Regions from separate parts of the Brenneria sp. L4-2C genome, predicted to be linked through region 3. Evidence: riboswitches for the same ligand, from Rfam matches in the RefSeq annotation. Region 3 holds a riboswitch; each other region holds the start of a gene.
What was found. A riboswitch is a leader RNA that binds a small molecule or an ion and turns the genes downstream of it on or off. The one in region 3 is predicted to bind thiamine pyrophosphate.

Region 1 (5,757 bases), on a different contig from region 3:
CGCGCCCGACGTTGCCGCCTCATCCTGCGCAGTCTCTTATACACAAATGCAGGGAGCCTCTAGAGGCCATGTGTATTCTGGTCTTGGGTTCATTCTTAGTTCTTTGTTTTTTGCTTTTCGTCGGCGTAAAAAATCACGCTGAGGTGGGCGACCCCGCGAATGCGCCGCAGGGAAGCGGCGCAAGCCAGTGCCGCGTCGGACAAAAACGCCGGGAGCGTTTTTGAACAGCGCTTGCGCTGGCCCGGTAGGGCGAGTCTCAGGGATGAGACGAGTATTCCGTCACTGGCGGTTCGGGAAAGGGGGCGACCACCGAAGGCATCGCGTCAGCGACGTGATTTCAGCCGCAAGCCCGGGTCCGGAGGGTGGTGGCGCTTGAACCACCCTGCGTCGGGCGCGTGCTGCGACATAGCAGAGAAATGACGGCCTTCTAGCGCACGAAATAGCGTTGAACTCACATATACCGTTAACAGTATATGTGACTAAGAAACAACCCCCTACGGCAGGAGGGGCCGGGAAGATTATTCACGCTTCAGGCGATTGCTGTTCGCCAGGTAGAGCGTAATCACCAGCAGCAAAATAGCGGCGGCGTAAATCAGCGTATCAATCGGGTTTTTATGATCGACGATAATCAGCCGGATGATCGCCGTGATGCCGATATAAACAAAATAACGCAGCGGAAAGTGATATCCCGACTGGAAATACTTCACGATCAACGCGATAAATTCGAAATACAGAAAGTAGATCACAATACTTTCGATCAATTGATAAGATGAGTCTTTCTCATTGGTAATCAACAATACCTGCGCCAGATGGTAGGTCTCTTTCCCCAGAAAAATCACCAGAATGATAGCCAATATCAGCAATCCGATATTGAGTATCGTCTGGAGTCCTTTTGAAACTATGATGCTGCGTGTCGAACCCGCCATGCTTACTTCCTCATACCTGATAAACGGCCGGTCAGGCCGACCGCCATTACTTTATCCCCACAGGTTAGCATCCTTATCCTGCATCAGGGAGACAAGCTACTTATTTGTAAGCAAAATTACCGCGGGAAATCGGCTTGTGGCCTTTTTGCCCTCCTGTTTATCGGCCTGTTTTTCCCGTTCCTCACCCGCGATGGAAATAGCGCGCTAAATTTGCCGCGTAAAATGGCAATTATCGACGATTGCAACTATTGTTTCTTCTGATCGTCAGGATTTCATCCACCCTGCTTTAACGGCAGTTCAATCGTCGCTTTTCATTACGCCGTAGCCATTTTTCACCGGTCATCCTGGGGCAAGATGTAGGACTCTTAACGGTCTCGCCCCCAGAATAACAAGCTCAATCACCTGAGACGGCGATAAGGAAAAGCCAAACCAGGAGTTAACCATGACTGATATTGCGCAGTTATTAGGTAAGGAAGCGGAAGATCTGTTGCAACACCGCTGTACCACCATCCCTGCTGAAAATCTCTACTTACCGGGCGCCGACTTCGTCGATCGGGTGATGATCGATAATAATCGCCCCAACAGCGTGCTGCGTTCAATGCAGACGCTGTTCAACCACGGCCGACTGGCCGGCACCGGCTATCTGTCGATCTTACCGGTCGATCAGGGCGTTGAGCACTCCGCCGGCGCCTCTTTCGCCGCCAACCCGCTCTATTTCGATCCGAAAAATATCGTCGAACTGGCGATCGAAGCGGGCTGCAACTGCGTGGCGTCCACCTACGGCGTGCTGGCCGCGGTTTCGCGCCGCTATGCGCACAAGATCCCGTTTCTGGTCAAACTCAATCACAATGAAACCCTGAGCTACCCGACCCAGTACGATCAAACGCTGTACGCCAGCGTCGAGCAGGCGTTCAATCTGGGGGCGGTCGCGGTGGGCGCCACCATCTATTTCGGCTCCGAGCAGTCGCGCCGTCAGATCGAAGAGATCTCAAGCGCGTTCGAACGCGCGCACGAACTGGGTTTGGTCACCGTGCTGTGGGCTTATTTGCGCAATCCGGCGTTCAAGAAGGACGGGGTTGACTACCACGCCAGCGCCGACCTTACCGGACAGGCCAACCATCTTGCCGCCACTATCGGCGCGGATATCGTGAAGCAGAAAATGGCGGAAAACAACGGCGGCTATCGCGCCATCAAATTCGGTTATACCGACGATCGCGTCTACGACAAACTCACCACCGATCACCCGATCGATCTGGTGCGTTACCAGTTGGCCAACTGCTATCTGGGGCGCGCCGGGCTGATCAACTCCGGCGGCGCCGCCGGCGATAACGACTTACAGGAGTCGGTGCGTACCGCGGTGATCAATAAACGCGCGGGCGGCATGGGGTTAATTCTCGGCCGCAAGGCGTTTAAAAAATCCATGCCGGAAGGGGTGGCGCTGATCAACGCCGTGCAGGATACCTATCTCGATAAGAGCATCACCATCGCCTAACCCGCCGGAACTTGTCCGGCGCGCGGATTCGGGCGCGACCGGACAATCAGATAAAAACCTCGCCGATTGCTAATCACCACCAGGCATGAAAATGATGCACCGGCCCAATACCCTGCCCCACTTCCAGCGAATCGGCCTGCTCAAGCGCTTTTTGCAGATAATTTTTCGCCGCCGCGACCGTCGCCGCCCAGTCAGCATGACGCGGGCGCAAAGCCGCCAGCGCGGCGGACAGGGTACACCCGGTGCCGTGGGTATGTCGGGTGTTGACGCGCGGCGCGGTGAAACGCAGCGGCTGAGCCTGTTGGCTAAACAACCAGTCCGGGCTTTCCTCCTCGCTTAAATGTCCGCCTTTCATCAATACCGCCTGACATCCCAGGGCCAACAGCGCCTGTCCCTGATCGCGCATCTCCTGTTCGTTGGCGGCCGGCGAACAATCCAGCAAGGCGGCGGCTTCCGGTAGATTAGGGGTAATCAGCGAAACATGGGGCAACAGTAAGCGCCGAATCGACTCCACCGCATCGGGCGATAACAGCGGGTCGCCGCTTTTCGCCAGCATCACCGTGTCCAGCACCACATAAGGGATGGCGTAGTGGCGCAAGCGCTCGGCCACCGCCTCGACGATTTCAGCCTGCGCCAGCATGCCAATCTTGGCGCTGTCGATACGCACGTCGCTCAGCACGGAATCCAACTGGGCCGCCACAAAAGCCGGTTCAATCTGATAGACGGACTGAACGCCGCGGGTATTTTGCGCCACCAGCGCGGTAATCACCGAGGCGCCGTAAGCCCCCAGCGCGGAAAACGTTTTCAAATCGGCCTGGATCCCCGCGCCGCCGCTGGGGTCGGTGCCGGCGATGGTTAATGCATTAATACGTGGTTTCATGCCAGATCCTCCGCACGCAGACGATAGAGATGGTCAAGAAAGGCCGGCGTAAAACTGCCCGGCCCATGAGATTGCGCGGCGGCCCGTTTCCCCGCCAGCGCCATGACATAACAGGCCGCCGCCACATGTTGCGCGCGATCGCCGTCCAGCGCGCAGAAAGCGGCGACCACGGCGGATAACGCACAACCGGTACCCACCACGCGGGTCATGATTTTATCCCCGCCGCTCACCGCCCAGTCATGAGAGCCATCCGTTACATAATCCACTTCGCCCGTCACCGCGACGATGGTGGAGAGGCGGCCGGCCAGCTCGCGGGCGGCGGGCAGCGCGGTCAATGAATCGTTGGTGCTATCAACGCCGCGCCCCTGCGCATTCAGCCCGGCCAGCGCCATGATCTCCGACGCATTGCCCCGGATAGCCGCCGGTTTTAATGTCAGCAGCTCGCGGGCGAAATCGGTACGAAAAGTCAGCCCGCCGACCGCCACCGGATCGAGCACCCAGGGCGTGCCTGACTGATTGGCGCTGTTAATCGCCGTCCGCATCGCCGCGGCGCTATCGCGTTCCAACGTACCGATATTGATCAGCAGCGCATCGGCTAATGCGCTGAACTGCGCGGCTTCCTCCGGATCCACCACCATCGCCGGCGACGCGTTAAGCGCCAGCAACACGTTGGCGGTAAACGATTGCACCACGTCATTGGTCAGGCAGTGTACTAAAGGAGACAACGCATGAAATTGCGTTAACGATGCCGCCGCGCGGGCAGCCGGTAAATCGACAGGTCGAGTGTTCATCATTCCCCCAACCGGCGTTCAAGAAGGCGGTAACCGGTTGGTTGGCATACCGAGACTTCCCTACGCTGGCATTATCCAGATCAGGTCAACGGGTATCTCTCAGCCTTCACCACGAAGGCACCCCGAGTCATTGAGATTGTTTCTCTTTAATTTTTGCCAGCTTAGGGGAAGTGGCTGGCTAAAGCAAGTTCGCCCGCCCGGTATCTCTTATTCACAAGGTATCCCGCTTCGCGCCTTCCCTTGCATCATCCGCCTACGCTGCGCTGCCCTTGATTTAGTATCCGGCTCTGAACCTTTTGCCGAACAGTCGCCATAGCGGTCTGCGCCCGATTATTCGCGCCGCCGATTCTCAACAGTGCGTATTTTCATCGTCATGCCATCGCCCCATTACCACCGTGTTGTAGTATTTTCCGTCGCAAAGGATTTTATCGTTTTTTAATATCCCTTCAATTTCAAAACCAAAACGTTGATACAAGTTAATCGCTCTTACGTTGGTTTCCAGGGCGCTCAGCGCCATCTTTTTGATGCCGTTGGCGTCAGCCCAAGCGATAGACGCGGTTAGCAGATGTTTCCCGATACCATATCCCCAAAAGTCTTTCAGCACGCACACGCCAAATTCGACTATATGCGCCAGCCGCTTGAGATGAGAACCCTCACAGCGCGAAAAACCGACAATACGTCGATTGACGACAGCCAGCAGAAATAAGTTTACCGGACTGTGCGAATCCGACCTGATTAACCGCTAAAATCCGGCGACATCAATAAAGGCTTCACCGCGTTCCCGATCCAGATTTTCCGTCTCGCCGTCGATCTGCGGCCTCAATTGGACTAACTCTTCGGCATCGGTTTCGATGGCTGACCTGATGGTATAAATCAGCCCGTTTACCTGGAGCGCCTTATTACGAATAATCACCGACGATCCTCTACTCCTATGCGCAAGAAAGCGGAAACAGGCGGGAACGCAATGCAAATCACGTTACCGTCTGTATGTGCTTTTCGCGCTGACTTTTTATCTGCGATTCCTGGCCGCCAGCGAGCGCAATAATACGCCCAGCGTGGTGCCGTTATGCAATAGCGCGCTGGCCGTCGGTTTCAGCCAGCCCATGGCGGCCGCCAGCATAATCGAGCTGTTCACCCACTCCGTCAATTTGATATTGCTGTTAACCAGGCGCATGGCTTCCTGAGCCATTTCACAGGCGGTCACCACGCCCTCCAGATTATCCTGCAACAGGACGGCATCGGCGGCCTGCTGCGCCAACTCGGTACTTTGGTTCATCGCCATGCCGACATCGGCCTGAGTCAGCACCGGCGCATCATTGATGCCGTCGCCGATAAATAACACGCGATGCCCTTGCTGTTGCAAATCGCGCACGACATCGACTTTGCTTTCCGGCGTCGCCTGGGCAAAGAAGCGATCGATGGATAATTCCTGCGCCAGTTGCTGCGCCTTTTCGGCTTTATCCCCCGTCAGCAGGACGACGTTTTTCACCCCCAGCTCGCGCAACCGCCGGATCACGTCGACCGCCTCTTCGCGCACGTTATCCTGAAGGCCGATCATGCCGACCAGACGCTCATCCAGACCGATGAACAACAGGTGACGGCCCTGCGACTCCAGCCGGTCGATTTCATTTTCAAATGCTGAAAAATCAATATCATAATGGCAACTCA
Region 2 (5,757 bases), on a different contig from region 3:
CACAGATTGGACAGGTAGAGGGGGACATAGAAGCCGACCGTGTTGCCGAAGCGCTGGCGGGTAAGCTGCTGCGCCCGTTGCGCCAGCGGTTCCAGATAGGGGGCGGCGGCGGGGGAGATGAGCGCCATAAAATCTTCCCGATCGGGCCGAGCCGCGGCCAGCGCTTGCTCAACATCCCGCGCGGTTTTGCTGTTGATCCGCAAAGTGAGGTCGTCCCAGTCCAACCGCTGCCAGACGGTTTGAAAGTCGGTTGTCATCAGCGCGCTCCTTCCGTTTGCGGATGCAGGAAGCCGGTCAGCGGGCTGGTGGCGCTGGCGGTGTACTGTTTGCTGCCCAGTCCGGCCTGATTAGCCAGTTCGCCGGTTTCAACCGCGGTTCTGAATGCCTGCGCCATCTTGACCGGATCGCGGGCGACGGCGATGGCGGTATTGACCAGCACGGCATCCGCGCCCATCTCCAATGCCTCCGCCGCATGGCTGGGCGCGCCGATCCCGGCGTCCACCACGACAGGAACGCGCGCCTGTTCGATGATGATGCGCAGGAAATCACGGGTTTGCAGCCCCTGGTTGGAACCAATCGGCGCGCCCAACGGCATGACGGCGGCGCATCCCGCCTCTTCCAGCCGCTTGCACAAGACCGGATCCGCCCCGCAGTAAGGCAGCACGACGAAGCCGTCTTTGACCAGACGTTCGGCGGCTTTCAGCGTTTCTATCGGATCGGGCAGCAGGTATTTCATATCCGGATGAATTTCCAGCTTTACCCAATGGGTACCCAGCGCCTCACGCGCCAGTCGGGCGGCAAACACCGCTTCATCCGCCGTTTTGGCGCCGGAGGTGTTCGGCAGCAGCTTGATGCCAAGCTGGCGCAACGGCGCCAGAATCGCGTCGTTGCCGCCTTTCAGGTCAACGCGTTTCATCGCCATGGTGACCAGTTGCGAGCCGGAAGCGCGCAGGGCGGCCAACATAATTTCAGGGGTGGCGAATTTTCCGGTGCCGGTCAGCAGCCGGGATGTAAAGGTGGTATCGGCAATGTGTAACATATCATCCTCCCGCAATTGCCTGAAAAAGCAAAATATCATCCCCGTCCTGAATCTGATGCCGAGTCCAGGCGTCACGAGGGATAATGGTCTGATTGATGGCCAGCGCCGTACCGGGTTGCAGGCGGTTTAACTGTATCAGCAGCGCTTCGACGGTTAGGCTGTCCGCCAGCTCGATAGTCTGGTCGTTGAGGGTAATTTTCATGCCGGCTCTCCACAGACCGGACAATGACGCGAGCGGGTGAGCTGCAAGGTGTTCCAGCTTTGTTGTTTGCCGTCGAACAGACGCAGCTTGCCGTTCAACGCCGACGGCAAGCCGGCCAGGAGTTTGATTGCCTCCAGCGCCTGTAGCGTGCCGATGACGCCGACCACCGGGCCGAGTACGCCCGCCGTGCGGCAATTGCGCTGCGGCTCCGTCGCATCAGGGTACAGGCAGGCGTAGCAACCGTGGTTGTAGGGCGGCGTAAGCACCAGCAACTGTCCGCTGAAACCGACGGCGCTGCCGCTGACCAGCGGTTTGCCGGCGCGGATACAGGCGGCGTTAACCGCATGGCGGGTCTCCATGTTGTCGCTGCAATCCAGCACCACGTCGACGCGGCTGATCGCCTGACGCAGCGTTTCGCCGCCCAGTCTTTCCGTCAGGGCGACGATCTCCGCGTGCGGGTTTAATGCCTGCAACTGCCGTCGCGCCAGCTCGGCCTTGGGTTGATTGATATCCGTCGTGCGGTAGAGGATTTGACGCTGAAGATTGGTAAGATGCAGCGCGTCATCATCCGCTAATAACAGCGTGCCGACGCCGGCGGCGGCCAGATACATCGATGCGGGGGCGCCCAGCCCGCCCAGCCCCACCAGCAAGACGCTGGCGGACTTGAGCTTTTCCTGGCCTTCAGGGCCGATGTCCTCCAGGAGCAGTTGTCGGCTGTAGCGCAGAAATTCTTGATCGCTGAGCACGTTACACCTCCCGCCCTTCTATCATACGCAGCAGGGCCGCCGTCGCCTTGCGCCAGTCCGGCGCCCGGGTAATGGCGCTGACCACGGCAATGCCGCCCACGCCGGTGGCTAGTACCGCGGGAACCCTGTCCAGACTGATGCCGCCGATGGCGACGGTTGGAAAACGTTCCCCAAGCTCCGCCACATGGTGCGTCAGCTCTGTAATTCCCTGCGGCGCCGAGGGCATCTCTTTGGTCTGAGTAGGGAAGATATGTCCCAGCGCGATATAGGAAGGATTGATGGCTATCGCGCGCGCCAATTCCCGATCGTCGTGGGTGGAGACGCCGAGGCGCAGGCCGGCCTGTTTAATGGCCGCAAGATCGGCCGTGTCCAGATCCTCCTGGCCGAGATGAACGCCGTACGCCTGATGTTTTACGGCCAGTCGCCAGTAATCATTGATAAACAATCGCGCCTGATACCGGCGGCCCAGCGCAATGGCCTGAATGACGTCCTGTTCGACCTGTTGATCGGTCCGATCCTTAATGCGCAGTTGGATCGTTTTAACGCCCGCGCCGAGCAGGCGTTCAATCCACATTACGCTATCCACCACCGGATAAAGGCCAAGCCGGGGCGCAGTGGGGGGAAAGGGTGTCGAGGCTTGCCCGGTTGTCATTTGCTTTCCTCCGTTTGCAGGCCGGCGGCGCTGTGGTACAGCTCGCCGCCCTGCGCGCGAAAGGCTTCCGACATTTGCGCCATGCCCACTTCAATCGGTTTGGCTTCGGCTTCCTGTTTTGCCGCGTAATCGCGCACTTCCTGCGAAATTTTCATGGAACAGAATTTCGGCCCGCACATGGAGCAGAAGTGGGCCACCTTGCCGGATTCCTGCGGCAGGGTTTCATCGTGATAGGCGCGGGCGGTTTCGGGATCGAGCGACAGATTGAACTGGTCTTCCCAGCGGAACTCGAAGCGCGCTTTAGACATGGCGTTATCGCGAATTTGCGCGCCGGGATGTCCTTTCGCCAGGTCGGCGGCATGGGCGGCGATTTTATAGGTAATCAGCCCTTGCTTGACGTCCTCTTTGTCAGGCAGCCCGAGGTGTTCTTTCGGCGTCACATAGCAGAGCATGGCGCAGCCGAACCAGCCGATCATCGCCGCGCCGATACCTGAAGTGAAGTGGTCGTAACCGGGGGCGATATCGGTGGTCAGCGGGCCAAGCGTATAGAACGGGGCTTCGTGGCAGTGTTCCAGCTCTTCGGTCATATTGCGGCGGATCATCTGCATCGGCACATGGCCGGGGCCTTCAATCATCACCTGTACATCGTATTCCCAGGCGATTTTGGTCAGTTCGCCCAGCGTATGCAGCTCTGCGAACTGCGCTTCATCGTTGGCGTCCTGAATCGAACCGGGACGTAAGCCGTCGCCCAGCGACAGCGCGATGTCATAGGCGGCGCAGATTTCACAGATTTCGCGGAAATGCTCGTACAAAAAGCTCTCTTTATGATGCGACAGGCACCACTTCGCCATGATTGAGCCGCCGCGGGATACGATGCCGGTGAGCCGTTTGGCGGTCATCGGGACATAGCGCAGCAGCACGCCGGCGTGAATGGTAAAATAGTCGACGCCCTGTTCAGCCTGCTCCAGCAGGGTATCGCGGAACATTTCCCAGGTCAGGTTTTCCGCTACGCCGTTCACTTTTTCCAGCGCCTGGTAAATGGGTACCGTGCCGATCGGCACCGGGCTGTTGCGCAGGATCCATTCGCGGGTTTCATGGATATAGCGCCCGGTGGAGAGATCCATCACCGTGTCTGCGCCCCAGCGGGTGGACCACACCAGTTTTTCGACTTCTTCTTCGATGGAGGAGGTGACGGCGGAGTTGCCGATATTGGCGTTCACCTTTACCAGAAAATTACGGCCGATAATCATCGGTTCGGATTCGGGGTGGTTGATATTGGATGGAATGATGGCGCGACCGGCGGCGACTTCCTGACGCACGAACTCCGGCGTGATGTTCTCCGGCAAGTTGGCGCCGAAGCTCTGACCGGCGTGCTGCTGGCGCAACACCTCGCCGCGAATACGTTCGCGTCCCATGTTTTCACGGATGGCGATAAACTCCATTTCCGGGGTGATGATGCCCTGACGGGCATAGTGCAGCTGGGTGACGCATTTTCCCGGTTTAGCGCGCAGCGGACGCGGCAGGTGTTCGAAACGGAGATGGTCGAGACCGGCGTCGGCCAGACGCTGTTGGGTGAAGTCGGAACTGACGCCCGGCAGCGCTTCCGTGTCGTTACGCTCGGCGATCCAGCGCTCTCTCACACGATTCAATCCGACGCGCACATCAGGAGACAAGGCCGGATCGCCGTACGGCCCGGCGGTGTCATAAACCGGGATCGGTTCATTGGCGACGTATTGCGGGTTATCCTTACTGCCGCCGATCAGCGTCGGGCTGAGCTGGATTTCACGCATCGGGACGCGGATATCCTCACGCTGACCGGTGAGGTAAATACGCTGGGAATTGGGAAATGCCATCCCCTGCAACGAATCGATAAATTTCTGGGCGGCGGCCCGCTGCTCACGACGGCTGCTTTTGGGCGATGTTGAACGAGAATTTTCTGTAGACATAGCAAGTTCCTGTAATACGTAAAGGGAAAATTGCTTGTCTGGAGTTCGGAGGGAGTAATAACAAAATTGATGCCGTGAGGGTCAACGCGAAGACGACGTCCAGGGTTTCATCAGGCACATTACTCTTGTTCCCTTCGCAGGTATTAACCCGATCAGGTTCCGCGGATCCCGAATTAACGGTCTCAGCCCGTGCATTTTTATTGCTTGCTGAAAAAGCAGGCAACGCAAACGCGCTGGGCACTCCGACAAGATAGCCCCACGATTAGCGGGCTGATTACAACGATGACACTGTAGGCCGACAACCAGTACATGTCAAAGGCCGTGCGGCCTATCTGTGAAGAAATGCCGCATTCCACTCACTGGGCCAAGATTTTCAGCCGGGTCGCGATGGGTTTATCATCGACGCTATCGCTGATTATCGCAAACCAGCCGGATCATCTTATCTTCCAGCGTAAAACGTTCTTCCAGCGTTTCGCCGATGGCGGACAGCGCCTGTTGGAATGCCATGCAGTTATCGTGATCGATGGAGGTCGCCAGGTGGCTGTCATAGCAGTCCATAATCTGCTGCGTGTTGTTTTGCAAGGCAAAATCAATTTTTTCAGACTGCGACAGCTTTTGTTCGCTCAGGGTAGCGGCCTCCTGCAATACCCGTTCATAGGCATGAAAGTGACCGGCGGAAAGATAATCAACCAGATACTGGTGAAAATTATCCAGCGCTTTTTCATCAAGGCGTGAATAGGCGTCTTTGTTGGGTTTGATGCCAACCAGATGGTAGTAAGCAATCAGGAGCTGTTTACGCGCTTGTAGCCACTGGTCGATTAACGCATTATTGCCACCGACGAGTTCAGTCAGGCTTTGTAACTGGTTTAGCATTTTTGGCTCCGTGAATGATAAAAAATAGCCGTTGGTTATGCACGTTAGCTAAATCGCACGGAATGGTAAAGAACCAGTGAAGTGATAGAGGAGCAATCGCAGGTATGGAACAAAGGTTAAACGGTGACGAAACAGGCTGGTGGGTTGTCAGTCACGCAAATCAAATATGGCTTCCTCAAGGAGAATTACCGCAGGGAACGGCGGACAATTGGTCATTACAGGGTGAAGCCGCCCGCAAAATAGGCGAATGGCAAGGACAACCGATGTGGCTGGTTTGTCAGAACCGGGATGTCGACATG
Region 3 (5,757 bases):
TCGCCTGTGGCAGCGCTATCAAGGGCAAACCACCGAAACGACGCTGCAAGAGCTGGCAGGAGTATTAAGCTGTTCCCGCCGCCATATCCGCTCGCTGCTCGGGGCGATGCAAAAACAGGGATGGCTTATCTGGCAGGCGGAAGCCGGACGGAGCAAGCGTTCGCGGCTTACCTTCATCTATACCGGGCTGGCGCTGCAACAGCAGCGGGCTGAAGACCTGCTGGAACAGGACCGCATCGATCAACTCGTGCAACTGGTGGGCGATAAAGCGACCGTACGACAGATGCTGCTTTCGCACCTTGGCCGCAGTTTTCGTCAGGGCAAACACATTCTGCGTATTCTTTATTATCGTCCGCTGCGTAATCTGCTGCCGGGATCGGCCCTGCGTCGCTCGGAAATGCACATTGTCCGTCAGATATTCAGCGGACTGACCAACATAAATGAGGAAAACGGGGAACTAAAACCTGATTTAGCCCATCACTGGCAAATGTTGTCGCCGTTGCACTGGCGCTTTTATCTGCGCCCTTCCATTCGTTTCCACCATGGTCGGGAACTCGCGATGACGGACGTCATTACCTCGCTCACCCGGCTCGCCGAGTCCCCGCTGTTTGCACATATCGACAAGGTGACCTCCCCCATGCCGTTTGTGATCGATGTCCGACTGACCAGTTCCGACGACTGGTTGCCGTGGTTGCTTGGCAGCGTGTCGGCGATGATTTTGCCGGAAGAGTGGCGCACCCTGCCTGATTTCGCCCAAAATCCTGTCGGCACGGGTCCGTACGCAGTCACGCGAAATAATGATAATCAATTGAAAATAAAAGCATTTGATGACTATTTCGGTTATCGGGCGCTGATTGATGAAGTCAATATCTGGGTGATTCCCGACGCGACCGAGATGTACCCCTACTCCCTGCATCTGGAATCAGATGATTCGTCCCATAATCAGTTGGAAAGCCGCATGGAGGAAGGTTGTTATTTCCTGCTGTTCGACAGGCGTTCGGCGCAGGCCGGCCAATTGGCCGTGCGCCGCTGGCTGTGTCAGATATTCAATCCCATAGCCCTGCTGCGTTATGCGGATCTTTCGCACCAGCGAGACTGGTCGCCGGCTTATGGTCTGCTGCCGCGCTGGCATCACCGGAACCATATCGAACCCCAGGATAAACCCGACGATCTGAAGCGGATTACCCTGACAATCTACCGGGAACATCCTGAATACAAGGTGATCGGCGGCCTCATGAAAAAGGTGCTGGCGGAACAGGGCGTTCAACTCGATTTACAGACGGTCGGTTACCAAGAATGGTACCGCGGCGAAGCGGAAAGCGACATCTGGCTAAGCAGCAACAACTGTTATCTACCGCTGGAGTTCTCGCTGTTCGCCCTGTTTTACGAACAACCGCTGATACAACATTGCCTTAATGAAAATCTGTTGCAGGATGCCGCCCTGTGGCGCAACAAGGCGCTGCCCATGGCCGAATGGAGTGAAAAACTGGTCAGCGACAGCGAGTTGCATCCGTTGTTTCACAACTGGCTGCAACTTGAGGGGCAACGCAGTATGCGCGGCATCCGCATGAATACCTTAGGCTGGTTCGACTTCAAATCCGCCTGGTTCGCGCCGCCGGAAAACTAGGCTTCTTGCTTTCACAACTATCTATAAGTCTTTACAATAGAGCGTTCTCAGCGGGGTGCGGAAAACGTTTAACGCCTGTGCGACTCGTTTTTCGCTGAGAAAATACCCGTCGAACCTGATCCGGTTAATACCGGCGAAGGGATTTGAGAGTGCTCATCGCTGACTCAAAGACCTTTGCCACCCTATGACGACAGGAGTGCAAAGTGTTAAATATCGCATTACGCAAACAATCGCGGTTCCCGCGTTCAACGTCAATATTGAAAAAAATCCTGCCCTGCCTGTTGCTGGTGTCGGCTTCCTCGTTCGCCAAGCCGGCGCTGACGGTTTATACCTATGATTCTTTCGCCTCGGAGTGGGGACCCGGACCGGTCATTAAAACCGCCTTTGAAAAAGAGTGCGAATGCGAGCTGAATTTTGTCGCGCTCGCCGATGGCGCCGCACTGCTGAACCGCCTGCGCATGGAAGGGAAAAACAGCAAGGCGGATATCATTCTGGGGCTGGATAACAACCTGTTGCAGGCGGCGGAACAGACCGGGTTATTCACCAAACATAACCTGGATACCCAGGCCGTCGTTGATGTCCCCGGCGGCTGGGACAATGCGACGTTTATCCCTTACGACTACGGCTACTTCGCCTTCGTCTACAATAAAGACCGGTTGAAAAATCCGCCCAAAAGCCTGCATGAACTGGTCGACGGCCCTGAACCCTGGAAAGTGATTTATCAGGATCCGCGCACCAGCACGCCGGGATTGGGCCTGCTGCTATGGATGCAGAACGTGTACGGCGAGCAGGCGCCGCAGGCATGGCAAAAGCTGGCTAAAAAAACGGTCACCGTGACCAAAGGCTGGAGCGAAGCCTATGGGTTGTTCCTGAAAGGCGAAGCCGATCTGGTGCTCAGCTATACCACTTCTCCGGCATACCACATCATTGAAGAGAAGAAAGACAATTACGCGGCGGCGGATTTCAGCGAAGGGCATTATCTGCAAATTGAAATCGCCGGACAGCTTGCCGCCAGCAAGAATCCGGCGCTGGCGAAACGCTTTATGCAGTTCATCCTGACCCCCGCCTTCCAGCAGGCGATCCCCACCACGAACTGGATGTATCCGGCGATCAAAACCGATCTGCCGGCCGGGTTCGCCAATATCGCCATTCCCGCCAAAGCGTTGCAATACAGCACGCAACAGGTGGCAGAACAGCGCAATAACTGGATCCAGGAATGGCAGCGCGCGGTCAGCCGCTGAGTGCCGGCAGTCTGTGGCCGGGAGGACTGGCCGCAGCCCTGCTCATTACGGTGGCGACGCTGGCTTTCGGCGCCTTATGGCTACAGGCGCCGGAAAGCCAGTGGCAAACCCTCTGGCATGACAGCTATTTGTGGCATGTCGTCCGCTTCACTTTCTGGCAGGCGTTGTTATCTGCCCTGCTCTCCACCGTCCCGGCGATTTTTCTGGCCAGAGCGCTTTATCGCCGGCGCTTTCCCGGCCATCGTCTGCTCTTACGCCTGTGCGCCATGACGCTGGTGCTGCCGGTGCTGGTGGCGGTTTTCGGCCTGCTGAGCGTATATGGTCGTCAGGGATGGCTGGCGCATCTACTGGAGATCGTTGGCCTGCCGTACCCTTTTTCCCCTTATGGACTACAGGGCATTCTACTGGCGCATATTTTCTTTAACCTGCCGCTGGCGACCCGTCTGCTGCTGCAATCGCTGGAGGGCATCGCCACCGAGCAGCGTCAACTGGCCGCCCAGTTGGGCATGAACGGCTGGCAGCACTTTCGCATCGTCGAATGGCCCTCGCTGCGCCGGCAGATCCTGCCGGTGTCCTCACTCATTTTTATGCTCTGCTTCGCCAGTTTCGCCACCGTGTTATCCCTGGGCGGAGGCCCGAGGGCGACCACCATCGAGTTAGCGATTTATCAGGCGCTGAGCTTTGACTATGATCCGTCGCGCGCCGCGCTGCTGGCGCTGATTCAGATGACGTGCTGTCTGGGGTTGGTGCTGCTGAGTCAGCGTCTGGGGAGGGTTCTGCCGGTTGGCGGCACGCAGCAACTGGCGTGGCGCAACCCGCAGGATAGTCTGTTCAGCCGGGTATGCGATAGCCTGCTGATCGGCGCGGCGTTACTCCTGATCGTACCGCCGCTGCTGGCCGTGGTGGTCGACGGGGTGAATCCTTCCCTGTTCGCGGTATTGCAACAGCCCGCGCTGTGGCAAACCTTATTCACCTCGCTGCGTATCGCGCTGGCGGCAGGCGTCATTTGCGTCATCCTGACGATGATGCTGCTGTGGAGCAGCCGGGAGCTTAAGCTGCGTCAGCGACAGTTTTATGGTCAGTTGATGAACCTGAGCGGCATGCTGATCCTCGCCATGCCCGGTATCGTGCTGGCGACCGGTTTTTTCCTGTTGCTGAACAATACCATCGGGTTGCCGACGTCGCCTTATGGGTTGGTGGTGATGACCAACGCGCTGATGGCCATTCCTTATGCGCTCAAAGTGCTGGAAAACCCCATGCTGGACGTCGCCGAACGCTATAACCGACTCTGTCTGTCGCTGGATCTTCGCGGGTGGCAACGGTTAAAAATCATTGAGTTACGAGCGCTGAAACAGCCGCTGGTTCAGGCGCTGGCGTTTGCCAGCGTGCTGTCTATCGGCGATTTTGGCGTCATCGCCCTGTTCGGCAATGAACAGTTCCGCACCTTGCCTTTTTATCTTTATCAGCAGATTGGCGCCTATCGCAGCGTTGACGGCGCCGTCACCGCATTGCTACTGATGTTGCTCTGCTTTACGCTGTTCACCCTCATTGAAAAACTGGCGGATCGCGATGATCTTTCTCGATAAACTGACCTATCTCTATCAAGACTTTCCCATGCGCTTTGACTTAAACGTTCAGGCTGGGGAACGTATCGCGATACTTGGCCCCAGCGGCGCCGGGAAAAGCACCTTGCTGAATCTGATCGCCGGTTTTTTGATCGCCGACAGCGGCGAGTTACGCCTGAATGGGCAAGATCACCGCCATACGCCGCCGTCGAAACGACCGGTCTCCATCCTGTTCCAGGAAAACAATCTCTTTCCCCACCTGACGCTGGAAAAAAATATCGCGCTGGGACTGCACCCCGGCCTGCGGCTTAATGCCGGACAGCGTGAAACGCTGCAAGAGATTGCCCAACAGGTCGGACTCACCGAACTCCTCAACCGTCTGCCGTCGCAAGTGTCCGGCGGCCAACGCCAGCGCGCCGCGCTGGCGCGCTGTCTTGTACGCCGCCAACCAATTTTGCTGCTGGATGAACCCTTTTCCGCGCTCGATCCCGCACTACGGCAGGAAATGCTGCAACTGCTGGAGAAAATCTGCGATGAACGTCAACTGACGCTGCTGATGGTGTCGCACAACCTGGACGATGCCAACTATATCGCCAGCCGGGCAATAACCGTGAATAACGGCTGCATTAGCGACAGTCGCCTGACAAATTAACCCGTTTATTATTTATTTCCGGCATAACTATTCTCAGCATTCACGCTAAAGCATGGCGCTCAGGAATGTATAACGGGAATATTTTGTGACATGGCGCGTCACAGCTCGCGCCATACTGTGATCTATCCGGTTATTCTGGGAAAAAAATTGAATTGATGCGTGAAACAAGACAGAAAATAAAATAAGCTACTAAATAATCAATATTGGTAACATAAATATTACTTACGGCACTAATGAGAGCGCTGTCACAAATAATAGCAATGAAATATTATTTTTTGTTAAAAAACAAATATCTATTTGATTTTACTATTTATTTATAGGAGGAAATCAAAAGAAACATCGTGTCGCCCTTATATTACCGATCCTGTTTTCATTATTTTTTATTGCCTTAGGGGAAATTTAACCACATCGCATCAGTATTACTTACAACTTATTTTTTACATAAAAATTAATTTTAATTAACACAAAAACAACAATTACTTTGATAGAGATTGATAATAAAAGATCTGTTTTTCTCTGATGTCATGGCTATTCGCAATAGCAACATTGAAATAATAAGCCTGCTATTGTTAATTACCGCTCAAAATAAAGAGTCGTCAGTCAACAGCATCGCCAGCCATATCGTTGTTATCAATCTCAATCAAAGTCACCAATTTGATACGGAATATATTT

Region 1: linked by a shared signal. The riboswitch ahead of thiM (hydroxyethylthiazole kinase) and the one ahead of thiB (thiamine ABC transporter substrate binding subunit) in region 3 are both predicted to bind thiamine pyrophosphate.
Region 2: linked by a shared signal. The riboswitch ahead of thiC (phosphomethylpyrimidine synthase ThiC) and the one ahead of thiB (thiamine ABC transporter substrate binding subunit) in region 3 are both predicted to bind thiamine pyrophosphate.

Annotation. Positions count from the first base shown of each region.
Region 1 covers NZ_JBEIAC010000012.1:110,075-115,831, reverse strand. The annotation lists gene psiE (phosphate-starvation-inducible protein PsiE) at 519-926, opposite strand; gene fbaB (class I fructose-bisphosphate aldolase) at 1,369-2,418, shown strand; gene thiD (bifunctional hydroxymethylpyrimidine kinase/phosphomethylpyrimidine kinase) at 2,492-3,298, opposite strand; gene thiM (hydroxyethylthiazole kinase) at 3,295-4,089, opposite strand; TPP riboswitch at 4,130-4,224, opposite strand; gene ABRZ26_RS17025 (GNAT family N-acetyltransferase) at 4,439-4,825, opposite strand; gene ABRZ26_RS17020 (hypothetical protein) at 4,832-5,002, opposite strand; gene ABRZ26_RS17015 (heavy metal translocating P-type ATPase) at 5,099-5,757, opposite strand, start outside.
Region 2 covers NZ_JBEIAC010000029.1:16,883-22,639, forward strand. The annotation lists gene thiH (2-iminoacetate synthase ThiH) at 1-257, opposite strand, end outside; gene ABRZ26_RS23285 (thiazole synthase) at 257-1,039, opposite strand; gene thiS (sulfur carrier protein ThiS) at 1,041-1,241, opposite strand; gene ABRZ26_RS23295 (HesA/MoeB/ThiF family protein) at 1,238-1,987, opposite strand; gene thiE (thiamine phosphate synthase) at 1,989-2,639, opposite strand; gene thiC (phosphomethylpyrimidine synthase ThiC) at 2,636-4,585, opposite strand; TPP riboswitch at 4,698-4,840, opposite strand; gene rsd (sigma D regulator) at 4,991-5,458, opposite strand; gene nudC (NAD(+) diphosphatase) at 5,563-5,757, shown strand, end outside.
Region 3 covers NZ_JBEIAC010000008.1:77,663-83,419, forward strand. The annotation lists gene sgrR (HTH-type transcriptional regulator SgrR) at 1-1,627, shown strand, start outside; TPP riboswitch at 1,669-1,787, shown strand; gene thiB (thiamine ABC transporter substrate binding subunit) at 1,882-2,868, shown strand; gene thiP (thiamine/thiamine pyrophosphate ABC transporter permease ThiP) at 2,844-4,454, shown strand; gene thiQ (thiamine ABC transporter ATP-binding protein ThiQ) at 4,438-5,085, shown strand.